Regions from separate parts of the Methylophilus sp. OH31 genome, predicted to be linked through region 2. Evidence: predicted binding sites of a transcription regulator. Region 2 holds the regulator's gene; each other region holds the start of a gene.
What was found. The regulator sigma-54, encoded in region 2, starts transcription at its own class of promoters, with help from an activator protein. The targets are predictions, from matches to a motif close to TGGCACNNTTCCTGCT.
Positions count from the first base shown of each region.

Region 1: the regulator sigma-54 is predicted to act here: its motif matches at 1,609-1,624, upstream of OH31_RS11365 (glycogen/starch/alpha-glucan phosphorylase).
Region 3: the regulator sigma-54 is predicted to act here: its motif matches at 4,407-4,422, upstream of OH31_RS08145 (DUF2126 domain-containing protein).
Region 4: the regulator sigma-54 is predicted to act here: its motif matches at 2,438-2,453, upstream of OH31_RS06700 (SfnB family sulfur acquisition oxidoreductase).

Region 1 is NZ_BAUS01000007.1:422,126-428,386, forward strand. It holds gene OH31_RS11360 (OmpP1/FadL family transporter) at 266-1,516, shown strand; gene OH31_RS11365 (glycogen/starch/alpha-glucan phosphorylase) at 1,674-4,175, shown strand; gene OH31_RS11370 (DUF4197 domain-containing protein) at 4,270-5,022, shown strand; gene OH31_RS11375 (mitochondrial fission ELM1 family protein) at 5,206-6,138, shown strand; gene OH31_RS11380 (glycosyltransferase family 4 protein) at 6,155-6,261, shown strand, end outside.
Region 2 is NZ_BAUS01000010.1:81,872-88,132, reverse strand. It holds gene tyrS (tyrosine--tRNA ligase) at 1-972, shown strand, start outside; gene OH31_RS11960 (RNA polymerase factor sigma-54) at 1,018-2,565, opposite strand; gene lptB (LPS export ABC transporter ATP-binding protein) at 2,572-3,318, opposite strand; gene lptA (lipopolysaccharide transport periplasmic protein LptA) at 3,330-3,986, opposite strand; gene lptC (LPS export ABC transporter periplasmic protein LptC) at 4,002-4,634, opposite strand; gene OH31_RS11940 (SIS domain-containing protein) at 4,661-5,662, opposite strand; gene OH31_RS11935 (cation:proton antiporter) at 5,892-6,261, shown strand, end outside.
Region 3 is NZ_BAUS01000004.1:336,976-343,236, reverse strand. It holds gene OH31_RS08150 (circularly permuted type 2 ATP-grasp protein) at 1-999, opposite strand, end outside; gene OH31_RS08145 (DUF2126 domain-containing protein) at 1,077-4,367, opposite strand; gene OH31_RS08140 (SPFH domain-containing protein) at 4,484-5,329, opposite strand; gene OH31_RS08135 (NfeD family protein) at 5,377-5,814, opposite strand; gene OH31_RS08130 (FAD-binding domain-containing protein) at 5,878-6,261, shown strand, end outside.
Region 4 is NZ_BAUS01000004.1:14,224-20,484, reverse strand. It holds gene OH31_RS06710 (amidohydrolase family protein) at 1-322, shown strand, start outside; gene ribB (3,4-dihydroxy-2-butanone-4-phosphate synthase) at 341-1,048, shown strand; gene OH31_RS06700 (SfnB family sulfur acquisition oxidoreductase) at 1,123-2,355, opposite strand; gene msuE (FMN reductase) at 2,802-3,377, shown strand; gene sfnG (dimethylsulfone monooxygenase SfnG) at 3,418-4,506, shown strand; gene OH31_RS06685 (AMP-binding protein) at 4,531-5,685, shown strand; gene OH31_RS06680 (ABC transporter ATP-binding protein) at 5,682-6,261, shown strand, end outside.

The sequences.
Region 1 (6,261 bases), on a different contig from region 2:
CACCCCATCGCCTGTGGTTGACGCATCATGTGCAAGCTCGTGGCAATTGCGCAAGTCGTGCTCAAAGCAAATAAGCATTTCGATAAAGATATGTATCAAAAAGCTTGTCTTTTATAACGGTATCTACCGATTTGATGAGCAAATATAAAGCCCGCTTTGGCGGGCTTTATATTTTTTATAGTTATAAAGATATTCAATTTTATTATTTATTGGTATTAAAGTGGCTTGCTATAGTGATTTCATCACCATTTGTATGGAAGTCATTATGCGCTGCTTATCAAACATTATTCCGCTGCTGGTTTCGTTTTCTTTTGGCAGTGCCTGGGCAACCGATGGCTATTTTGCACACGGTTATGGCGTGCGCTCACAGGGCGTGGCTGGCGTGGGCATTGCCTTGCCGCAGGATGCATTAGCTGCCGCGGCCAACCCGGCTGGCATGGGCAAAGTAGGTGACCGCATTGATGCGGGTGCGACCTGGTTTAGGCCGGTGCGAGAGTCTGAGCTGGAAGGTAGTCCTTCACCAGGTGCAAATGGCACCTACAAAGGTAACGATACGCAGAATTTTCTAATCCCTGAGTTTGGTTACAACAAGCAATATTCTGAAGATGTGACGCTCGGCGTGAGTGTGTATGGCAATGGTGGCATGAATACCGATTACAAAAACGGTATTCCATTGTTTCAAAGCCAGGGCAGTGCCGGGGTAGACTTGATTCAGGTATTTGTGGCGCCAACGGCAACCTGGAAGGTTTCTGAGAAACATATTATCGGCGCGTCATTAAACCTGGCTTACCAGCGTTTTGAAGCCAAAGGACTGCAGGGTTTTGATAATGCAACATTCAGCGCCGCACCAGGGCGTGTGACTAACAATGGCCACGACAATTCGTATGGGGCAGGCGTCCATATTGGCTGGTTGGGTGAAATCACCGACGCTGTCACGCTGGGGGCGACTTATCAAAGCCGCACCTATATGAGCAAGTTTGATAAATATAAAGGCTTGTTTGCCGAGCAGGGTGACTTTGATATCCCGTCTACTTATGGTGTTGGTGTGGCGGTGAAGGTCACGCCGGCATTGACGTTGGCGGCAGATTTTCAGCGTATTAATTACAGTGAGGTGGATGCCGTAGGCAATGCCTCACAGGCGAATTTGTTTAACGGCTTGGGTAATGACAATGGCGCCGGTTTTAACTGGCAAGATGCCAAGGTTTATAAAGTCGGTGCGTTGTATCAATATAGCCCAGCCTTAACGCTGCGGGCGGGGTTTAACCATGTTGATCAGCCTATCCGCCGTGGCGATACCTTGCTCAATATTCTGGCGCCGGGCGTGGTGAAAGATCACGTGTCACTCGGCGCGACCTGGGTGTTGAGCCCGCAATCCGAACTGTCATTCTCTTATACGCATGCCTTTGAAAACAGCGTCAATGGCAGCAACTCGATTCCGGCTGCATTCGGGGGCGGTGAGGCCAACCTGAAGATGTATCAGGATGCATTAGGCATTGCCTATACCTGGAAATTGTAAAACTCTTTTATTTTCGCCATCTTCGGGCGTTATAATCAAAAGCCACAACATGAATTTCGTGGCTTTTTTTATGTCTGACATATTCTTGTTGTAGGCTTGTTTTTTGCTTTTGGCTCATTTAAAGCAAATTTGTGATCAACACCTCAGGGGAAGATGTATGACTGCCAATGTGAAAAAAACACCTAAAAAAGCTGATAAATCTGACACAGCGCAAGCGGTTGATGAGTTCTTGCTTGAGCAACTGCCGATTCCGCAGGCTTTGCGTAATCACCTGACTTTTTCCATCGGCAAGTCCAATTCATGGGCGACGACGCGCGATTGGTACCAGACCGCAGCCTTTACTGTACGTGACCATTTGATGAGCCGCTGGGTGAATACGCGCGATGCCTATCGTGATGCCAATACCAAGCGTGTCTATTACCTCTCACTTGAGTTTTTGATCGGTCGCATGCTGTCTAATGCCGCACTTAATTTGGGCATTGCACCGGAACTAAGCGATGGTTTGCAGGAAATTGGCCAGCGGCTGGAAGGCGTGGCCGAACTGGAGCCTGATGCTGCCTTGGGTAACGGTGGTCTGGGTCGTTTGGCGGCGTGTTTTGTCGACTCCATGGCGACCATGGATATTCCGGCGACGGGTTACGGTATCCGTTATGACTATGGCATGTTCAGGCAAACCATAGAAAACGGCCAGCAAAAAGAAAACCCGGATAACTGGTTGCGCTACCAGAATATTTGGGAAGTGCAGCGTCCAGAGCATACGTGTGAGGTGAAGTTTTATGGCCGCGTGTTGCATGTGCATACCGAACACGGTATTGAGCATCACTGGGTAGATCATGAAACTGTGGTGGCCATGCCCTATGATGTGCCGGTGCCTGGCTATGGCACGCAAACGGTGAACAATCTGCGTTTGTGGTCAGCCAAGGCAACCAATGAGTTTGACCTGGCATACTTTAATGAAGGTAATTATGAGAAATCGGTTGAAGGGCGTCATAGTGCGGAGACCATTTCGCAAGTGCTGTATCCCAATGACACGTCAGAATCTGGCAAGGCGCTACGCCTGAAACAACAATACTTTTTTGTCTCGGCGTCTACGCAGGATATTCTGCATCGGTTTACTAACTACAACGCTGACTGGAATACCCTGCCGGAGAAGGTGGCGATTCAGCTCAACGATACGCACCCTGCCATTGCTGTTGCTGAAATGATGCATCAACTGCTTGATCATTACCACTTGCCATGGGACAAAGCCTGGAAATTGATCACCAAAATGTTTGCGTACACCAACCATACGCTGATGCCGGAGGCGCTGGAAACCTGGTCGGTAGATTTGTTCGCGCAGTTATTGCCACGCCACCTGGAGATTATTTACGAAATTAATCATCAGTTCCTGCAAATGGTCAATCAGCACTTCCCGGGCGATACTGCCTTGCTGCAACGTGTCTCCATTATTGATGAGACGCATGGCCGCCGCGTGCGTATGGCGCACCTGGCGATTGTCGGCAGCCATACTGTGAACGGGGTAGCCGAGTTGCATAGCGAGTTGTTAAAAACTACCTTGTTTGCCGATTTTAATAAAATCTATCCGGGCAAGTTTACCAATGTGACCAATGGCATTACGCCACGTCGCTGGCTAAACCAGGCTAATCCATTATTGACCAATTTGTTAACCAAACATATCGGCACTGGCTTTCAGAAAGACCTGAGCCTGATTAAAAAGATCGAGCCGTTTGCCGATAATGCTGCGTTTAGAAAAGCCTTCCGTGAGGTGAAAAAAGCCAACAAGCAGCGCCTGGCCGACAAAATCCTGCAAAAAACAGGCATTGCCATTAGTACCAATGCGCTGTTCGATGTGCAAATCAAGCGTATTCATGAATACAAGCGCCAATTGCTGAATGTGCTGCACGTGATCACCTTGTATAACCGTATCCGCAGCGGGCAGGTGAGCCAGCATACGCCGCGTGTGGTGATTTTTGCCGGTAAAGCAGCGCCTGGCTACTGGCTGGCCAAGCAGATCATCCGTTTGATTAACGATGTGGCGGTGATGATTAATAATGACCCAGCAGTCAATGATCAGCTCAAAGTTGTGTTCTACCCTAATTATGAGGTGAGCGCAGCGGAGATCCTGTTTCCGGGGGCTGATTTGTCTGAGCAAATTTCAACCGCAGGCACTGAGGCCAGCGGCACTGGTAATATGAAAATGGCGCTCAATGGCGCGCTGACCATCGGTACGCTGGATGGTGCCAACGTTGAGATTATGGAAGAAGTGGGCGACGAGAATATCTTTATTTTTGGCCTGACCACGCCAGAAGTTGCGCAACTGAAAGCCAGCAACTACAACCCATGGGATTATTACCATGGCAACCATGAACTGAAACAAGTCATAGACATGATAGGTAATGGCTTCTTCTCGGTAGAAGAGCCTAGCCGTTACCAGGCGATTGTGGATACCTTGTTGCACAAAGGGGATCAGTACTTGTTACTGGCGGATTATGCTGCTTATGTCACCACACAAGAAAAAGTGGCGGCCTTGTATCAGGATGAAGAGGCCTGGTCACGCATGGCGATTTTGAATGTGGCGCGTATGGCGAAATTCTCCAGTGACCGCACCATTGCCGATTACGCTGCGCGTATTTGGCAAGTTTCACCATTTAAAGCCTGATTTTTTTCTGCTTGCCTCAATACAAAGCAAGTCCATCTGGACTTGCTTTGTGCTTTATGGGTACACTGAGCTCAAATTGTTAAAGAGCGTAATCATGAAAAATACAGCATGGGTATTGTTGGCCGGTTTATTAATCACAGATGCACAAGCGTTGGACCTCAAAGGCTTGGGCGATATTGTTGAGAAAGTCGGCGGTAGCTCGACCAGTAGTAGCAGTAATAATAGTGCGGTCAGCAATCTGAGCGAACAGGAAACCAGCGATGGGCTGAAACTTGCCCTTAACCAGGGCGTGAGCAAAGCAGTGGGCCTGCTAGGTGCCACAGACGGTTTTATGGGGAATAAAGAGGTCAAAATCCCATTGCCGGAGTCATTAAAGAAAATCGAAAAAGGCATGCGACTGGTCGGTATGGGCAGCCAGGCGGATGAACTGATTCTCAAGATGAACCGGGCAGCCGAACAAGCCGTGCCTGAAGCTAAAACGCTATTGGTCAACTCGATCAAGCAAATGAGTGTGACAGATGCCAAGAATATCCTTACTGGCCCGCAAGATGCGGCCACACAATATTTCAAGAAAACGACTTCGACAGATATGGCGGCTAAGTTCTTGCCCATCGTGCAAAAAGCCACCGCCAATGTGCAATTGGCCGATACCTATAATAAATATGCCGAGATGGGCAGCAAGTTTGGCGTGATTAAAAAAGAAGATGCCAACATCAATCAATATGTCACGCAAAAAGCACTCGACGGTGTTTACCTGATGATTGCCAAAGAAGAGGCGGCGATTCGTCAGGACCCGATGGGCCAGGCCAGTAGCCTGCTCAAAAAGGTATTCGGCGCGGCTAAGTAGCTGATTTTCATAAGTTTATATATTGCACTCGCGCTATGTCGCGGGTGCATCGACATAATTCCTTCTTTTTATTTTAATCCTTTTGTCATGATGTACCTCTAACCTGCACGGCATATGCAGGTGGTGCCCATGATCAGTCAAAATCGTTCAAACAATTCTCTGGATTCAAGCAATGCCCTAGTAGTGTGGCGTCTGTTAGACGGCAAGCCCGGTCATGAGCATCAGTCTTTAGGCCTGGTCAATGCCATGCAGCAGCGTTTACCAGTTCACGTCGTCGATGTACCCATAGGCCGCGGTGGCGCAGGCTGGTTATATCTGGCTGCAGGTGTGTGGCCCGCCGGTAAACACTTGCCCAAACCGGATATGATTATTGGTGCTGGCCATGCCACGCACGGACATATGCTGGCTGCCAAGCGCGCTTATGGCGGACAAACGGTGTGCATGATGCAACCCAGCCTCCCTGCCGAATTGTTCGATGTCTGTTTGATCCCGGAACACGACCAGTACCGCGGTTTCTCCAGTTTTATCGAAACGCGTGGTGTCATCAATCATATTCAGCCCAGCACTGCCGCCAAAGAGAGTAGTGACGTTTTGATTATGATAGGCGGGCCCAGCAAGCATTTCCACTGGGATGAGCTGGGTGTGATCGCGCAAGTCTATGACTTGGTCCGCAAGCATACCGAAGTCAATTTCGTCCTGACCACCTCCAGACGCACGCCAGCCAGCTTTGTTTCTGCCATGCAGCGCGTCAGGTTGACCAACCTGACGATTATCCCGATTGCTGATACCGGCAAAGACTGGGTGCAGACCACATTGGCACGCGTCTCTACCGCCTGGGTGACTGAAGATTCTGTCTCCATGGTATATGAAGCGCTTACGGCACAAGTGGCGGTAGGGCTGATTAGCCTCTCTGCAAAAAACAGCGGCCGCGTTAGCCGTGGCATCGAAAAATTAGTCGACCGCCAACTGGTCACCAGATATGACCCTTATGGTTTGTATCGCCAATATATGCGACCAGTGCTCGGTTTTAATGAAGCCAGCCGTTGCAGTGATGCCTTGCTGGCTTATTTCAACAGCACTTCTACAAGGCGTCGCCTGGTATCACGATTAAGCTAGTGGTTGAACTCCTGTTTTGCGTACACTGACGGTTTTACAAGTATTACCTGCCTTGCAATCGGGCGGGGTAGAGCGTGGCACCTTGGAGGTCGCTGCGCATCTGGTTTCGCAAGGTCACCGCTC
Region 2 (6,261 bases):
ACCGGCATGATTGGTGACCCGACGGGTAAAAGTACCACGCGCCCGCCGTTAACGGTCGAACAGGTGAAGGCGAATGCCGACACCTATTCCGAACAGGTATTCAAGATTCTGGACCCGGCCAAAACTGAGATTGTGTTTAACTCCAAGTGGTTAAGCGACCTCGGTGCCGCGGGCATGATCAGGCTGGCAGCCAGCCATACAGTCGCCCGTATGCTAGAACGCGATGACTTCTCCAAGCGTTTCAAAGGCAACCAGCCAATCGCGATTCATGAATTCTTGTATCCCTTATTGCAGGGCTATGACTCTGTGGCTTTGCAGGCCGATTTGGAACTGGGCGGCACAGACCAGAAATTTAACCTGCTCATGGGCCGTGAATTGCAAAAGCAGGCTGGCCAATCGCAGCAATGCGTGTTGATGATGCCGTTGCTGGAAGGCCTGGACGGCGTCAATAAAATGTCCAAGTCTTTGGGTAACTATATTGGTATCAGCGAAGCGCCTGAGACGATTTTCGCCAAAATCATGTCGATTTCTGATGAACTGATGTGGCGCTATATCGACCTGCTGTCATTTGCCACCCTGGAAACTATCGCCCAGTGGAAAGCACAAGTGGCTGCTGGCGACAATCCACGTAATATCAAGGTCGGTTTTGCACAGGAGATCGTTGCCCGTTTTCACGGCCAGGCGGCGGCTGAAAAAGCCCTGCAAGACTTCCAGACCCGTGCCAAAGGCGGGATTCCTGATGATGTGCCTGAGGTAGCAGTAGCGATTGATGGTGATAGCATCAGTATCAGCCAGTTGCTGAAACAGGTGGGCCTGGTGGAAAGCACCAGTGAAGCCATGCGTGCCGTGCAACAAGGCGGCGTGAAGCTGGATAGCGTAAAAGTTGACGATAAAAACCTGTCATTGGCAAAAGGGGTGACCGTGGTGGCACAAGTGGGCAAGCGCAAGTTTGCCAAAATCACCATCCAGTAAACAGGCGTTACCGATAAAAAAGGCCGCATTTGCGGCCTTTTTGTTTTACAGCGATTTGCGTAAATTGGCTGGTGGGATATTCAGCGATTCGCGGTATTTGGCAATGGTGCGGCGCGCAACCACAATGCCTTGCTGCGCCAGCGTATCGGTGATTTGATTGTCGGACAATGGTTTTTTCTGGTTTTCTTCAGCGACCATTTGTTTGATGAGCGCGCGAATGGCGGTGGCAGAACATGAGCCGCCTGCATCGGTGGCGACTGAGCTGCCAAAAAAGTATTTAAGTTCAAATACACCGCGTGGCGTGAGCATGTACTTATGTGTTGTCACGCGAGAAACCGTGCTTTCATGCAAGTCGAGCTCTTCGGCAATTTCGCGCAATACCAGGGGCCGCATGGCAATTTCACCATGTTCAAAGAAATTGCGCTGTCTGTCCACAATCGCTTGCGACACACGCAAGATGGTAGAAAAGCGTTGCTGGATATTTTTAATCATCCATTTGGCTTCCTGCATCTGGCTCTGCAGATATTGGCCGGAGCTTTCACGGTTGCGCTTGAGGATATCTGCATACAACTGATTGATACGTAGTTTGGGGATCACGCCATCATTGAGCGACGCCATCCAGATGCCTTTGATTTTTTTGACCACGACATCGTGCTGAATAAAGTGGTCATGGCTAAAGGTCGCAAACTCGTTGCCTGGCTTGGGGTTTTGCTGGCGAATCAGTTGTTGCGCGCCTTTGAGTGCAGCTTCGTCGCAAGTGAGTACCTTGCGCAATTTGACAAAGTCTTTGTTGGCCAGCAATGCCAGATGATCTTTGGCAATCGCCATCGCAATACGCAAATAAGGTGTCTCAGGCGGCAGTACTTGCAGTTGTAGCAAGATGCATTCACGCAGGTCACGTGCACCGACGCCGATCGGATCCAGGTTCTGGATCAATTTCAGTGCGGTTTCCAGCTCCAGTAACTCAATTTCCAGCTCTGGCGGCAACAGGTCGACAATCTCCTGTAGATCCTGCTCTAAATAACCATCATCGTTAATGCTGTCGAGCAAAAATTTCACCAGATCCATGTCACGCTTGGATAGATGTGCCAATTGCATCTGGTTGATCAGGTGTTCGCGCAGACTGATATTGTTGGCGTCCTGGCGAGAGAAGTCACTATCTTCATCATCGAGGTTGTTGCGGCCCGCTTCGTCCCAGTTGCTGGCACTGCCAAACTCTTCGTAGTCATCTTCAAACTCGGGCGGCGTGAATTCTTCATTCAGATTTGGTTGTTCGCCTTCAGTGCCGCTCGTTTCGTCACGTGGTTCATCACGCAGACTCTCTGCAGGGGGAGTGAGGTCGTTTTGGGTCGCGACATCAAATGAACTTGCATCCACCTGCTCTGTGTCTGTCGAGCTGGTGGCCAATGGCGAGTTATCTTCAAATTCTCCTTCTTCGCCATCTGCCATTTCCAGCAGCGGATTTTCCTGCAGGATGGTTTCCAGCTCCTGGCTTAACTCCAGCGTGGACAACTGCAACAGGCGGATGGACTGCTGAAGTTGCGGGGTGAGCGCCAGGTTTTGTGAGATGCGTAATTGCAGGTTTTGCTTCATATCAGGTTACAGCCTAAAATTCTTGCCCAGATAGACTTCACGTACGCCTTCGTTCTGAATGATTTCGTCTGGCGTGCCTGCGGCAAACACAGCGCCTTCATTAACGATGTACGCCCGGTCACAAATATCCAGGGTTTCACGCACGTTGTGGTCTGTAATCAAAATGCCGATATTCTGGCTGCTCAGGTAGCGGATAATTTTCTGGATCTCAATCACCGCAATCGGGTCAATCCCGGCAAATGGCTCATCCAGCAGGATGAATTTCGGGTCTGTGGCCAGGCAGCGCGCAATCTCTACACGGCGGCGCTCGCCGCCCGACAGGCTGACTGCCTGGCTGTGACGGATATGCTGGATATGTAATTGATCCAGTAAAGACTCCAGCCGCGCTTCACGCTCTTCTTCCGTGTAAGGGCGGGTTTCCAGGATTGATAAAATATTATCAGTCACCGTCATTTTACGAAAAATGGATGCTTCTTGTGGCAGGTAAGCCAGGCCCATGCGGGCGCGCTCGTGCATGGGCGCGCGGCTGACATCTGCCCCATTCAGCGTAATGCTGCCGTCGTCCAGTGCGACCAGGCCAACAATCATGTAAAAGCTGGTGGTTTTGCCAGCACCATTCGGGCCGAGCAAACCAATCACTTCGCCGCTGCGTAGCTCAAGTGTAGTGTTTTTAACCACGGTGCGTCCCTGATAGGCTTTTTTCAGGTGGCTGACACGTAAGTGGTTATGATCTGGTGAAGCTGTTGTCTGCATAAGGCCGGTCTTTAGGGTTGCGCTTTCGTAGGCTCATTAGTGGTGTCGGCGGGTGCCGGTTCCACTTTGATTTGCAGTGAGCGGTTCATGCGCAGCCCTTGTTGCGAGGTTGGCTTGTTATCAATCACAGGCGGCGTGGTTTTGTTCTTGGGCTGAATGGTCGCTTTGACGCGGCTACCGGCGGTACCATTGGGGTTAGCCTTGGTGCCGCCAATGACTTCGGCGTACTCTGCATTGGCGTCATAACTGATGTAGTCACCGGTGACCAGGTCTTCACCACGTTTGACCCAGGCGTTGGTGTATAGCTGTACCTTGTCCATGCGCGCGTTGTATTCAATACGCTGCCCACTGCCTTGCATCCATTCGTCTTTGCCAGTGCGTTTTTGCTTGAATGTGGTCGGGTTGCCGGTACAGGTGCTGTGCTGAAAGCCATCCTGGTCTTCACGCACAATCATTTTGTCGGCTTTGATTTGCAGGGTGCCCTGGTTGAGGATCACATTGCCGGTATAAATACTGATCTTTTTGGCATCATTCACAGTCACGGTATCCGCTTCCAGCTCAATCGGCTGGTCACGGTCAGACTCTTCAGCCAGCACGCTGGTTGACCACGATAGCAGTGCCCATAAGGTCAAGCAGGTGGCATAAAATAATGGCTTGTGCGTGTTCAACTCATTTCTCCAGAATCAACGACCCTTGTGATTGCCTGTTTTCGCCTTCGCTGCCGGGCTTGCAGTTTTTGCGACTGCGGGTGCGCGTACATAATGTACATGCACCCGGTTAAATAATTGCATGGTGCCTGCCTTGTTATCAAAACGCATGCCGGTACCTGTGATCACCGTCGCCGGTAGCTGGCGGATAGTGACCGGCAAATCGGTGTAAGCGAGGTCTGTATCCGGTTCCAGCGTTAAATGTTCGGTTTGCAACTGCATTTCAGGCTTGGCCAGCGTGCCCTGGCGTATGACCTTGACCTGCTTGCTAAACTCGACCAGTTTACCATTGGCTGACACTTTGCCGTGCTGGCCATGAATTTGCGTGTAAGGTTTATCCTGCCCAAACTGGGTGAAACGCGGGCGCTGTAATTCGGTATAGTCGTTATCCGGAAAATGGCGCATTTCTGCCGCAGCTAACACGTATTTGGTATTGCCAGTGGCGTCGGTACGCGTGCTGACAAAGTTATAGAGCATGTAGTCCGGATCGTGACGACTTAAGCGGCTCAAGCTCAGCGCCTGCTCCTGTACGGTCTGGTTAATCCAGAATGTCAGCAGCGCTAAAAACAGCATTAACGCAATTGGCAATAAGATGGGGTGTTTAAGCATGCGGGCGTTCCAGGGCGTCAGTGAACCTAAACGATTTTTGCCTTGAGTAAATCATGCATGTTAAATGCGCCCACTAATTGCTGCTGCTCGTTCACTGCCATAAACCCGTTAATTTTATATTGCTCCATCAGGTTGACTGCTTCAACCGCCATTTGTTGCATGCCCAATAAACGTGGCTGCGTATTCATGACCGTTTTGATTGATTGTTGCGTATCGGTGGCACCTTGCATAAACAGGCGACGCAAATCGCCGTCGGTGAATACGCCGATCGGGTGTTGTGCGCTATCGACAATCGCTGTAAACCCCATGCCTTTGCTCGAAATCTGTGCAATCGCTTCCTGTACGGTGCCATGCTCGCTGATAGCGGGGATCGCATCCCCCGTGCGCATGACATCTTTAATCCTTACCAGCAGCCGTCTGCCCAGACTTCCGCCAGGATGTGACCGCGCAAAGTCCTCGGCAGTGAATTCGCGCAAGTCGAGAACGCAGAGCGCCAACGCATCGCCCAAGGCCAGTGCGGCCGTCGTGCTGGCCGTGGGTGCCAGCCCCAGTGGGCACGCTTCGTGGCTAACTGCAGCACTTAAATGCACGTCTGACTCGCGCGATAGCGTGGACTCTTCGCTACCGGTAATGCTCAGAATACGCGCACCGATACGGCGAATGGCGGGCAAAATATTGATGATTTCATCACTTTCGCCGGAATTGGATAGCGCAATCACGACATCTTCAGCTGTGATCATGCCCAGGTCGCCATGGCTGGCTTCCGCCGGATGCATAAAGAACGCAGGGGTGCCCGTGCTGGCAAGGGTGGCCGCAATTTTACCGCCGATATGGCCGGATTTACCCATGCCAGTGACAACAATGCGGCCGCGACAGGCCAGAATCATGCTGACAGCGGCTTCAAATTCGCTGCCGATACGGTCGGCCAGTTGGCGGATTTCATCTGCCTCGTGCAGCAGTATGCCTCGTGCACGCGTCACGATGTCTGGACTTTTCACGAGGTGGACACCTGATTTTGCTGTGTTCATGGCGGGTTAGTATAGCAAGTGACGCCCCCGGCAAGAAAGCGAAACACAGCTTTTTTACGGATTTTTTATTAGCGGGCACATTTTTTGCATAAAATAGTGTTTTGTGGCAGGATGCATCATCCTGAAACGCGACTGTTTCAGGTTACATCACTGACGATACGTCATAATATATGGTTTGCTGGCAGACATTCATCTGCACGGCTTGACATTAATGCTTTAGAATTTTTGCATGTTTGATTCCCTGATCCATTTATTATTGTTGCTTACCAGCTCGGTCTTTGCCGTCGGCTTATTCCGCATCCTGGGTTTGCCAGCGATGCTGGCTTACTTCATGATCGGTATTGTGCTCGGCCCGCACGCCCTAGGCTTGCTGGAAGATGAAGAAACTGGCCGCCAGGTGGCCGAGTTCGGTATTGTGTTCCTGATGTTTAGTATCGGCCTCGAGTTCAGCCTGCCTAAACTCTATGCCATGCGTAAAACCCTGTTCGGCTTGGGTGGCGGCCAGGTAGTACTGACTTTGCTGGCCAGTCTGGTACTGGGCAAGCTGGCGGGGCTGAGCCTGACCTCGGCGTTCATTATTGGTGCCGCCATCACCATGT
Region 3 (6,261 bases), on a different contig from region 2:
CAAATTGGCGCCCAGCGCATTGGCGATCAGCACATTACCCAGACGGGCGGCCTGCGTCAGGCCAGCCACGCCCAGCAATGAGTCGGCATTCAACTCCAGCGGATCACAATAATCATCATCAATACGGCGCAAGATGGCATGCACCGGCCGCAGCCCGGCAATGGTTTTTAGCCAGACAATGCCATTGCGCACGGTGAGGTCGCTGCCTTGTACCAGTGGGTAGCCCAGATACCCAGCCAGGAAGGACTGCTCATGATAAGTCTCGTTATAAGGTCCCGGAGTCAAAATAACCACCAACGGCGGCTCCCCTTGCCCCAGCGCGGTGATGCCAGGGACAGTCTGTGCCTGATTATCAGCCACCCGGTGTCCCCAGTGCGCCAGACTGTCGCGCATGCTGGCAAAAAAGCCGCTCAGCCGCTCAATATTCAAGTCACGGAACAACTCTGGAAAAGCACTTGAAATAATGGTGCGGTTTTCCAATGCATAGCCCGCACCCGTCGGTCCTTGCGTACGGTCAGACACCACCCACCATTGGCCGCTGGGCGCACGTGCAAGATCGACCGCATAGTGATGCAAGGCGACATTATCGTAATGCGGTATGCCGACACATGACGGCAAAAAGCCGTTATGGCCGTAAATCAAGGCTGGTGGCAATTGACCGCTGGCCAATAAGCGCTGCTCGCCATAAACATCAAGCAATACCTGGTTAAGCAAAGTAGCCCGCTGCGCCACCGAAGCAGCAATGTGTTGCCATTCGTCCTGCGGAATAATCAGCGGCAACACATCCAGGTCCCACGGACGTTGTACGCCATGCGTATCGGCGTAGACGTTATCCCGCACCTGCCTTTGCACCGCCTCAATGCGTTTGCGCATTGCTGTTGGCTCTTCGGACTCAAGCTGTGCCAACAGCGCTTGCCAGTGTGGGCGCGCCTGGCCGTTGCTATCCAACAGTTCGTTGTAGCGGTCAGAAAAATAAAGCTGATTAAGCACTGATTGCATGCTGAGTAAGGGGGCGATCAAAAGCCATTAGTTAACAAGATATATACATTTAGATGACACTCAGTGTAACAGGATGTTCAACCATTGGCCTGCCAGCGCAGGTCCAGGGTGAATGGAAAACGCGGATTGGGTGGCTCTTTTACCACATCCATCTTGCCTGGCGTATGTCCATGCGCCCAGAAACGGGCAAACCGGCGTGCCTCTGCTTCATTGGCATTGACCGGGAAAGTGCTGTAATTGCGCCCGCCCGGATGCGAGACATGGTAAGTACATCCCCCCAGCGACTTTTGACTCCAGGTGTCTACCAGGTCGAATACCAGCGGCGCCTGCACCGGAATGGTCGGGTGCAAGGCGGACCAAGGATTCCAGGCACGGAAGCGGATGCCGGCGACATATTCCCCGGCATTGCCTGTCGATTGCAGTGGCAGCGGGCGGCCGTTACAGGTCACCACATGGCGACCATCCGTCAAGCCGCGCACCCGCAACTGCATGCGCTCCACAGATGAGTCCACATAGCGTGCCGTGCCGCCGCCAGATACTTCTTCGCCCAGCACATTCCAAGGCTCTATGGCCTGCCGTAACTCCAGCTCAATACCGTGATAGGCAACCGTACCATAGCGTGGAAAACGAAACTCAATAAATGGCTCAAACCAGCGCTGCTCAAAGGCGTAGCCTGCCGCGCGCAAATCAGCCACCACATCAGCAATGTCCTGTGCCACAAAACTGGGCAGCATCCAGCGGTCATGCAACTCAGTCCCCCAATGCACCAATTTACCGGTATAAGGTGTTTTCCAGAAACGGGCGACCAGCGCGCGTAACAACAAGCTTTGCAGCAAACTCATGCGCGCGTGCGGCGGCATTTCAAATGCCCTGAACTCGACCAGACCCAAACGCCCGGTCGGCCCATCTGGCGAATACAGTTTGTCGATAGAAAATTCGGCCCGGTGCGTATTGCCGGTTAAATCAACCAGCAAGTGCCGCAGCAAACGGTCAACCAGCCAGGGCTGCTGACTCTCCTCACCCGGTGTCAGCATTTTCTCCATCTGCTGGAAAGCAATGCCCAATTCATACAAATTATCGTCGCGCGCCTCATCGACACGGGGGGCCTGGCTGGTGGGGCCAATAAACGTACCTGAAAACAGGTAAGACAAGGCCGGGTGATTCTGCCAGTAAGTAATCAAACTGCGCAGTACATCCGGGCGGCGCAGCATGGGACTGTCTGCTGCCGTCTCGCCACCCAAGGTGACATGATTACCTCCACCCGTGCCTGTATGGCGCCCGTCCAGCATAAACTTCTCTGTGCCCAACCTGCACACGCGCGCCGCTTCATACAGTGTACTGGTATTCGCCACCAGTTCTGTCCAGCTTTTAGCCGGGTGGATATTCACTTCAATGACGCCAGGATCCGGCGTCACGCTGAGTAATTTCAAGCGGCTATCACGTGGGGGTGTATACCCTTCCAGCCACAATTTAAGCTTGAGGTCGGCAGCTGTCTGCTCGATTGCACTGAGTAAATCGAGGTAGTCTTCCAGGCGCGTCACAGGCGGCATAAAGACATATAGGCGCCCTTGCCGCACTTGCACGCACAAGGCAGTGTGAATCACCTCGCGCGCCTTGGGCTGGATGGTCTTGTGTTTAAGCCTGACTTTGGGCGTATTGGTATCGCCCAGCACAGCTTGTTCGGCAAACGAATCCAGGACAAATGCTGGCTCAATATCAGCCGGCAACTGCCAGGGCAATGAAGACAATGGCAACCGCAAGCCCATCGGCGAGTCGCCAGCCAATAAATAAAGATGTTCACGCCGCAGCGGCCACTTACTGGTGAGCCACTCACCAGCCGCCTTTGATTCTACTGGCTTTAACGGCATCACATAGCCGACCACCTTGCCCAACCCTTGATTCAGCACATTGGCCAATCGCTTGCGTTCGGCGCCATCGGTCAAATCAGCTTTGAGCGGATCCACATTGTGCGATAACTGCTGCTCCTGCTGCGCCAACGACCAGACATCCTCATAAGCAGGCACCACACAGGCGCGCGGGAAACCCAAGATATCGGCCAAATGCGAGACAAAGGCCTGCGCCTGCTTGGCGGTGTAACCATCACTCTCTGACTCAACAGAAAACAGGCTGACATCGCGCCAGACCGGCTTGCCATCTGGCCGCCAGTAGATATTAATCGCCCAGCGCGGCAAAGGCTCACCGGGATACCATTTACCCTGACCGTAATGCAGAAAGCCATTGGGGGCAAAATGTGCCTTGAGCCGGGATGCCAGCTCACCCGCCAACTGCCGCTTGTGTTCGCCCAATGCCAGCGTATTCCACTGCGCGCCATCCATATCATCAATCGACACAAAGGTCGGCTCACCCCCATGCGTCAAGCGTACATCCATTTTGGTCAGCTGTTTGTCGACCTGCTCGCCGAGCTTCACAATGGCCTGCCAGTCCGCTTCACTATACGGCTTGGTCACACGCGGATCTTCATGAATGCGGGTCACCGACATCTCGTGGTGAAAAGTGACTTCAGCGACATCGGTAAACCCGACCACCGGCGCCGCAGAAGAAGGCAATGCGGTGCAGGCCAGCGGAATATGCCCTTCACCGGCCATCAGGCCAGAGGTTGGGTCCAAGCCGACCCAACCGGCGCCAGGAATAAACACCTCGGTCCAGGCATGCAAGTCGGTAAAATCCACTGCCGTACCACTTGGCCCGTCCAGCGCCTCAACATCGGCTTTAAGTTGTATCAGGTAACCGGACACAAAACGTGCAGCCAGGCCAAGGTTGCGCATAATCTGCACCAGTAACCAGGCCGAATCGCGGCAAGAACCCGTGCGCTTTTGCAAGGTTTCTTCGGGCGTTTGAATGCCTGGCTCCATGCGCACGGTATAGCCAATATCGCCTTGCAACCGCCGATTCACCGCGACCAGAAAATCCACGATGCCAATCCCGGGTTGCACCACCTGCTGGCGAATGTGCGCCATCCAGCCTTGCAACAAAGGCGTCATCGGCTCAGCCTGCAAATAAGCGGTTAACTCAAACGCCTGTTGCTCGGTGTAATTGAACGGAAAGTGTTCAGCATATTTCTCTACAAAGAAATCAAACGGATTGATCACCGTCATGTCCGCCACTAAATCGACCGTAAAGTCGAGCTCGCGCACCATTTCGGGGAATACAAACCGGGCGATGTAATTACCGTAAGGGTCTTGCTGCCAATTGATAAAGTGTTTTTCAGGCTTCACGCTCAGTGAATACGACAACACAGGCGTGCGTGCATGCGCGGCAGGCTTCAGGCGGACTTCGTGAGGAGACAGATTGACCAGGCGGTCGAACTTGTAACTGGTGCGGTGATGCAAAGCAACGCGGATAGCCACTGCTACTCCTTATTAGAATTATGGTTCTGAGCAGTGAGATGCAGGAAATATGCCAGTTGCGCCAGCATAAGCGCTAGCGCAACCGAAGGAGATTTTTTAAATCACTAGTTGCAGCGCTATTTACCGCCGCCTACCAGGCTTTTCACGGCGCTGACGACATCGCCTGGCATGACCACAATTTTACTGTTATTGGAGTCAGCCATTTTTTGCAAGGACTGAATGTAGCGATCCCCCAATAGAAAGGTCGCTGAAGCATTATTTTCTTTCACCGCCTCAGCAATCATCTTAATCGCCTCAGCGGAGGCATTAGCACCCACCATTTGCGCCTCGGCATCTTTACGCGCCGCTTCCAGACGCGCTTCCGCGTTCAGAATCAACGACTGTTTGGCACCTTCCGCCTCGGTCACCACCGCCACACGCTCACGCTCGGCAGCGGCTTGTCTTTCCATGGCGTCCTGCATATTGGCAGAAGGTTTGATGTCCTGAATCTCGACGCTTTTCACAGTCAGGCCCCAATCCAGCGCTTCATCGGCAATGGCTTCCTTGAGTTCGGCCTTGATGCGGTCACGCGAAGTCAACGCGTGGTTTAAATCCATGCCGCCAATAATCGAGCGCAAACTGGTTTGCACCATATTGCGCATGGCTTCGCGGAAGTTTTCAATGCCATAGACGGCGCGTTCGATATTAGTGACTTTGATAAACGCCACGGCATTGGCCAGAATCACCGCATTATCGCGCGTAATCACCTCTTGCTCAGGCACATCCAGAATAATGTCTTTGGTGGTGACTTTGTAACTGACTGTGCTCAAAATCGGGTTAATCACATGTAACCCTGGCGTTAAAATGCCAGCAAACTTGCCCAGGCGCTCAACTACCCACTCCTCGCCCTGCGGCACAATACGCACGCCTTTAACGATGGCGATTACCACTAATACGATCACAATGACACTGACTTCGGTCATGACAACTCCCTTAATTCAAACCAAATCTTCATTCAAACATTGATGCGCTACAAAGGCGCCACACGTAAACTATTGCCTTCAACGGCAACCACTTTTGCCGCTTGCTGCTCGGCAATGTCTATATTGGCATAAGCCACCCACTCGCGACTGCCCAGCACCCCCTGGCTAAAACGTATCTTGCCTGGTTGCCGCGGTGAAATCGCCACAATCACAATGCCTTCGCGGCCAATCTCCTCGCCTTGTGCCTGCCCGACACGCAAGACGGGTTTACGTTTTTCCAGCTTGCGCATGACGGCCAGCGCCAGCGCCGACAACACGGCATAGTTCAATGCTTGCAAGGCGAGTGGCATCTCGCTAAAAAACGCACACAACATAGCCATGACCAACGCGGCGATCCCCAGCCACAAAAGGTACAAGGTTCCAAGCAGCATTTCCATGCACAGCAGCACGAGCCCGAGCCCACACCACCCCCATAATGTCGTCATTCGCACACCCTTCCAACGAAATTGCAACTCATGGTATCACTAGTTGTGTCAGAATGGTGCGTTATGAACCCGCCTGTTCTCCTCACTCTCGCTGCAGACCGTGCTGAGCGCCTACAGCAAATCAGCGAATGTTTTCCGCAAGCCACCGGGCCAGATTTGTCCCAGGCCTGGCAAGGCGGTCGCGCGGCTGCATTGCAGAAATTATCTGCCGTGGATGCGGAAGGCTATGCGCGTAGCCGCAACCAGCTCACCGGCGCGGTGACAGGGCTCTCGCCCTACTTGCGCCATGGCTGCCTGTCGCTACCGGAAACGGTGACAGATATTCATACACGCTTTGGCAAACGTGCGCACAAACTCACCGCCGAACTCAGCTATCGCGATTATTTCCGCCAGGTATGGTACCGGTTTGGCGCAGCGATCATGCACCCCATGGAGTCACCAAAAGTG
Region 4 (6,261 bases), on a different contig from region 2:
CAGGCTGGCCAGGAAATACCCCAACCTCAACATTATTTGTTTCCACGGTTATTACCCGTATGTGAATGAAATTGTCGGTGCGGCGTTCCGTTATCCAAACCTGTACCTGGTGCCCGATATGTATATTTTCCAGCCTGGCGCCGAATTATATGTACAGGCGGCGAACCAGTTTCTGGGAGATCAGTTACTGTTCGGCACCTCTTATCCTTTCAGGCCGATGAAGCAAACCATAGATGACTTTGCCGCATTGGGCTTTAAAGATGCGGTGCTGGAAAAAGTGTTTTATCAGAATGCCGCACGGTTATTAAACCTCAGCGTTTAGGATTTAAAGGAAAGCAGCATGTTACAAAAAACAGAACAGTTTGATGCAGTCACCGATGCGGTCGAGGCCATCGCCAATGGCGAGTTTGTGATTGTGGTGGATGATACCGACCGTGAAAATGAAGGTGATCTGATTATTGCCGCTGAAAAAATTACCACCGAAAAAATGGCGTTTCTGGTCAGGAATAGTAGCGGCCTGGTCTGCGTGGGCATGTCCGCGCCACGTTTACAGGCGCTGGATTTACCACAAATGGTGACGCATAACGCCGACCCATTCAGGACAGCGTTTACCGTCAGTGTCGATTACAAATATGGTACCACCAGTGGTATTTCCGCCGCTGACCGTGCACTGACTTTGCGGGCATTGGCAGACCCGTCCAGCCAGGCCAGCGACTTTCATCGGCCCGGGCATATTTTCCCCTTGCGTGCTCGCTTGGGTGGCGTGCTGGAGCGGCCAGGGCATACCGAAGCTGCGCATGACCTGGCCGCGATGGCCGGTTTGCAACCGGTGGGGGTGTTGTGCGAAATCGTCAATGACGATGGCAGCATGGCCAGGCGCCCAGACTTGCTGCGCTTTGCCAAACAGCACGGCTTAAAGATGATTACGATTGCCGATATGATTGTTTACCGTGAGCGGCAATTGCAGGTGGCCTATCCACGCCAGCCTGTGCGCCCTGTTAGGCAACAAAGCACATTGCTCGATGCAGCCATGGTGTATAGCGGTTAAATCAACGATTGATCAATACAACAAAGCCCTCATGCGAGGGCTTTGTTTTTACTGTAGCTAGTTTAAGTCTATGCTTAAATCCACGGATGACGAGGCGGTTTGACCTGGTTCAGGCTGTAATTGCCCACGGCATGATATTTCCAGCGTACCGGGTCATGCAGCGTATGGGTACGGGCATTGCGCCAGTGGCGGTCCAGGTTGTACTCACCCAGCGTAGAACGTGTACCGGCCAGTTCAAACAGTTTGCTACCTGCCAGCAGCGCGGTTTCGGTACTCAATACCTTGGCTTCTGCCACGGCAATGGAGGCTTCTGCCACGGTGTCTTCATTCGGGTTGCGCTGGGCTTCGTCTATGTACTCGCCGGCGCGAGCCAATAAAGCCTCGGTGGCATGCAAGCGAATCTGCAAATCGCCAATGTCTTTAATGGTATGTGGATCTTCGTAACCATGCTCCAGGTCAGTATCAATCCACGGGCGGGTATGGTTACGAACAAAATGCAGCGTATCCTTGAACGCGGCGCGCGCAATGCCAGTATCTACCGCGGCCTGGATAATCTGCGCCACCGGGCCCATGGCAGTGGGGCGGTCAAATGCCAAATGGTGTGGCAACACATACTCGCTGGGCACAAAGATATTTTCCAGCAGGGTGGTACCGCTGGCCGTCGTGCGTTGACCAAAACTGGACCAGTCATCAATGATCGTCAGGCCTTCTGCACCGGCCGGTACAAAAGCCACCACGGTATTGTCGTGCTCATCTTTGGCCACTACCGGTACCCAGTCAGCCAGCAAAGCGCCAGAAGAATAGAATTTTTTGCCGTTTAAGAAGTAGCCGCTGTTGGTAGGTGTCAGTTTGGTTTTGACATCATTGACACTACGGGTGCCAATTTCAGAAAACGCATTGCCAAAGCGTACGCCTTGCAGCACCAGCTCATAAAAATACTTTTTCTGGAAATCCGTGCCGTCCAGGCGCAGGCCTTCCACCATATACAAGTGGTTTTGCGGAATCTGCCCGATGCTGGGATCGGCTTCTGCCACCGTAGCAATGACTTCAGCCAGGGTTTTGTTCGACACAAACGCGCCGCCATATTCTTTCGGCACAGTAATGCCCCACAGGCCGCTGCTGGAGAATAAATCCAGTTCCTTGCGCGGCAGGCGTCTTTCCTTGTCGCGTATTGCCGCTTCTTTGGCGATTTCACTCGCGACTTGTTTGGCCACGGCAATCGCTTCGGCGTCACTGGTGATCACGTGCGCCGGTTGGCGCGGCGGGTGCTCGGGCAAATGCGCAATCTTGCTTGCATGTGCAGTCATATTGAATCCTTGTCAAAGTAAAGGTTGGGAATAAAGGCGCAGTGTTTCCATTAAAAAGCGGCTGCGCGTTGCCTTACTGCATTGCATTTAATATGCCACTTGTTAAGTGTTTGAATTTAAAAGATAAGGTTGGGTTGTGGGTTTTTGCACGCCTCTATAGAAACAGTTTTCTGCTGAATGCCTGCTGATTAATCAGCAACTGCACGTTGCTGCCAGGTCATTTCAGATCGGCTTGACTGCTGCATTTTGAGAAAAGTTGCTGATATATCAGCAGTGCATCAGCAAAACTAGCCTGAATTCAACACGTTGAAAATCACAAAAAACATCATAAGTGTTTGATATTTATAATTAATTTAATCTGGCATGGATGCTGCTAATAGTATTAGTGAGCTGGCCTGCCTGCGATTGAACACACAAAGCGGCAGCAGCAACCTTAATTAGGAGTCATGATGAGCCGTCCGTTAAAAGTCACTGCCGTTTCCGGCAGCTATAAGTTGCCTTCCAGAACCGCTGCACTGGTGGAAGCAATCACCCAAAAACTGGGGCAGCAATTGCCTATTGATCTGCATGTGATCGAGTTAAGTGAAATAGGCAGCAGTCTGGTCGCTTCTTACGACCCCAAAGCGCTGCCAGTGAAAGTGCAAAAAGATATCCAGGCCATTGAAACGGCTGACCTGCTCGTTGTGGCGACGCCGGTCTACCGCGCGTCTTATACCGGCTTATTCAAACACTTGTTCGACCTGGTTGATTATGAGGCCTTGGTCGATGTGCCGGTATTACTGGCGGCGACCGGTGGCAGTGAGCGCCATGCCTTGATCATTGATCATGAACTGCGCCCATTGTTCAGCTTCTTCCAGGCGCTGACCTTGCCGATTGGTGTCTATGCCACCGAAGCAGATTTTGAAAACTATCAGGTGAAAAGCGAGGCGGTCACTGCCCGTATTGCATTGGCGGTGGAGCGTGCCTTGCCATTGCTCAAGCATAGAGAGCTTGTGAATAAAGACCGTTTGCTGGCGGTATAAGCCACGCGATGATTTGCCGAACATTATTTGGAGAGCGATGATGAGTACAGAAAATATTAAATTTGCCTACTGGGTGCCTAACGTTAGCGGTGGCCTGGTGGTTAGCAATATCGAACAGCGCACCAGCTGGGATATCGACTACAACCGCAGGCTGGCACAAATTGCCGAGAATGCCGGGTTTGAATATGCCTTGAGCCAGATCCGTTTTACGGCGGGCTATGGCGCCGAGTTCCAGCATGAGTCAGTGTCTTTTTCGCATGCCTTGCTGGCGGCGACGACCAAATTGAAAGTGATTGCGGCTATTTTGCCTGGTCCGTGGAACCCGGTGCTGGCGGCCAAGCAACTGGCGACGATTGATATCCTGACCGAAGGCCGTGTGGCGGTTAATATCGTGTCTGGCTGGTTCCGTGGCGAATTCACTGCCATAGGTGAGCACTGGCTGGATCATGACGAGCGCTATCGCCGTTCCAAAGAGTTTATCGAGGCGCTCAAAGGTATCTGGACGCAAGATAACTTCACTTACCGTGGCGACTTTTACCGTTTCAGCAACTACAGCCTGAAGCCAAAACCATTGCAACAACCCCATCCTGAAATCTTCCAGGGCGGCAGCTCACGTGCGGCGCGCGACATGGCGGCCAGTGTCTCTGACTGGTATTTCACCAATGGTAATACGGTCGAAGGCATCAAGGCGCAGGTAGATGATATCCGTGCCAAAGCCGCGGCCAACAATCACCAGGTCAAAATCGGCGTCAATGCCTTTGTGATTGCGCGTGATACCGAAGAAGAAGCCAAAGCAGTACTGGCAGAGATCATCGCCAAGGCCAACCCTGACGCGGTCAATGCGTTTGGCCATGAGGTCAAGAATGCCGGTGCCTCCAGCCCGGAGAAAGAGGGTAATTGGGCGAAGTCGACCTTTGAGGACCTGGTGCAATACAACGATGGCTTTAAAACCAACCTGATCGGCACACCGCAGCAAATTGCAGAACGTATTGTCGCCCTGAAAGCAGTGGGCGTGGACCTGATCCTGTCCGGCTTTTTGCACTTTCAGGAAGAAGTGGCCTACTTCGGTGAGAAAGTGTTGCCGCTGGTGCGTGCGCTGGAAGCCAAGAAACTGGCCAAAGCTGCTTGATCAATCTTGAAAAGAAATCGTCATATGGCCGCTGATACATTACCGAACTGGCTAGCATCGCAGGCAGTGCAGCGGCCTGCTGGCGTGGCGATTCGTCACAAACAACTGGGAATCTGGCAGGAAAGTAGCTGGCAGTCAGTGCACGGCGCGGTATTGCTCGCCGCCCGCTTTTTGCAGCACAGGGGATTCGGCAAGGGCGATACGCTGGTGTTGCTCAGTGAGCCGCGGCCAGAGGCCTTGTTGTTATCTTTAGCTGCGCATTATCTGGGCGGTGTCTCTGCGCCGCTAGATGCTGCTTATCCGCAACCACAGTTGCTGGATTTGTTGCATACGCTGCGGCCGAAGTTTGTGTTTGCCGAAGGGCAAGCGCAAGTGGATCAGGTGTTTGAGGCCAAACCGGATGTGCAACTGGTGATTTATGCCGATGCCCGTGGCCTGGCGGCTTACCAGCATCCGGCGTTGTGTGCTTACGACCAGGTTGTGGCAGGAGATATCCCCGATTTACCTATCACTGCAGCTGCGAATGATATTGCCTTTCGCTTTTATCGCTTAAGTGCGCAGTATCAATTGGAATATCGCGAATTAAGCCATGCCGAGCTATTGAACAATGGCCGTCAACTGGTGGCGCATGAAGCGTTGACTGATCAGGAGCAGGCGCTGGCAGCCCGTGCGTTTGCGGCGAGTGGTCATGCCAGGTATTTGCTGTCACCCTGGTTGCTGGCCGGGTTTACGTTGAATTTTCCGGAAAACCTGGCGACCAGGGATACCGACAGGCGCGAATTGGGGCCGACGTTGGTGGCGGGGACTGCGGCGACCTATCAGCGACTGTATACACTGACACAGTCACGCTGGCCGCTGCCAAACAGCTGGCAATTTTCCTTCGTGGCGTGGGCATTGCGGCTATCGCAACAACGCGTGCCAGTGCTCGCCACGCTGGCACAGTGGCTGGTGATCTTACCTTTGCAGGATGTGCTTGGGTTGCGGCGTACACGGGTGCCCTTATTGGTGGGGGAGCCGTTATCGGCAGAGGCTGCGCAGTTTTTCCAGGCCATTGGCATCCAGGTGCGTGATTGGCCGGAAGAGTTGCCATGGCAGACCAGCCAGATTCAAGTGATTCCGCGTCAGCAGCATGCGCTTGAAGACTATTTTGGTTTAAAAGCACTGAGAGCCGCGCTATGACAGCCGCATCACCATTACTTGCCCTGGACCGTATTTCACTGTCGTTCAAGGGCGTGAAAGCCATCACCAACATCAGTTTCGCCGTGAAGAAGGGCGAAATCTGCGCCCTGATCGGGCCCAATGGCGCCGGTAAAAGCTCATTGCTGAATGTGATTAACGGCGTTTACAAAGCCGATGAGGGACGCATTACTTACCAGGGCGAATCGCGCACCACCATGCATCCGCAATGGGCGGCCAAGCGTGGCGTCGCGCGCACATTTCAGAACATTGCCTTGTTCAAGGGCATGTCGGTGCTGGATAACGTATTGACCGGTACCAACCTCAAAGTTAAAAGCAGTTGGCTGGAGCAAGTGTTCAATGTGGGTCGTGCCCCGGCAGACACGCTGCGCCAGCGTCAAAAAGCAGAACGGGTGATTGCCTTCCTCAAATTGCAGCCCTGGCGCAATAGCATTGTCGGCGCCTTGCCCTATGGCTTGCAAAAGCGGGTAGAGCTGGCGCGCGCACTGGCTGCCGAGCCTGAATTATTACTGCTGGACGAGCCGATGGCCGGCATGAATGCGGACGAAAAGGCCGAAA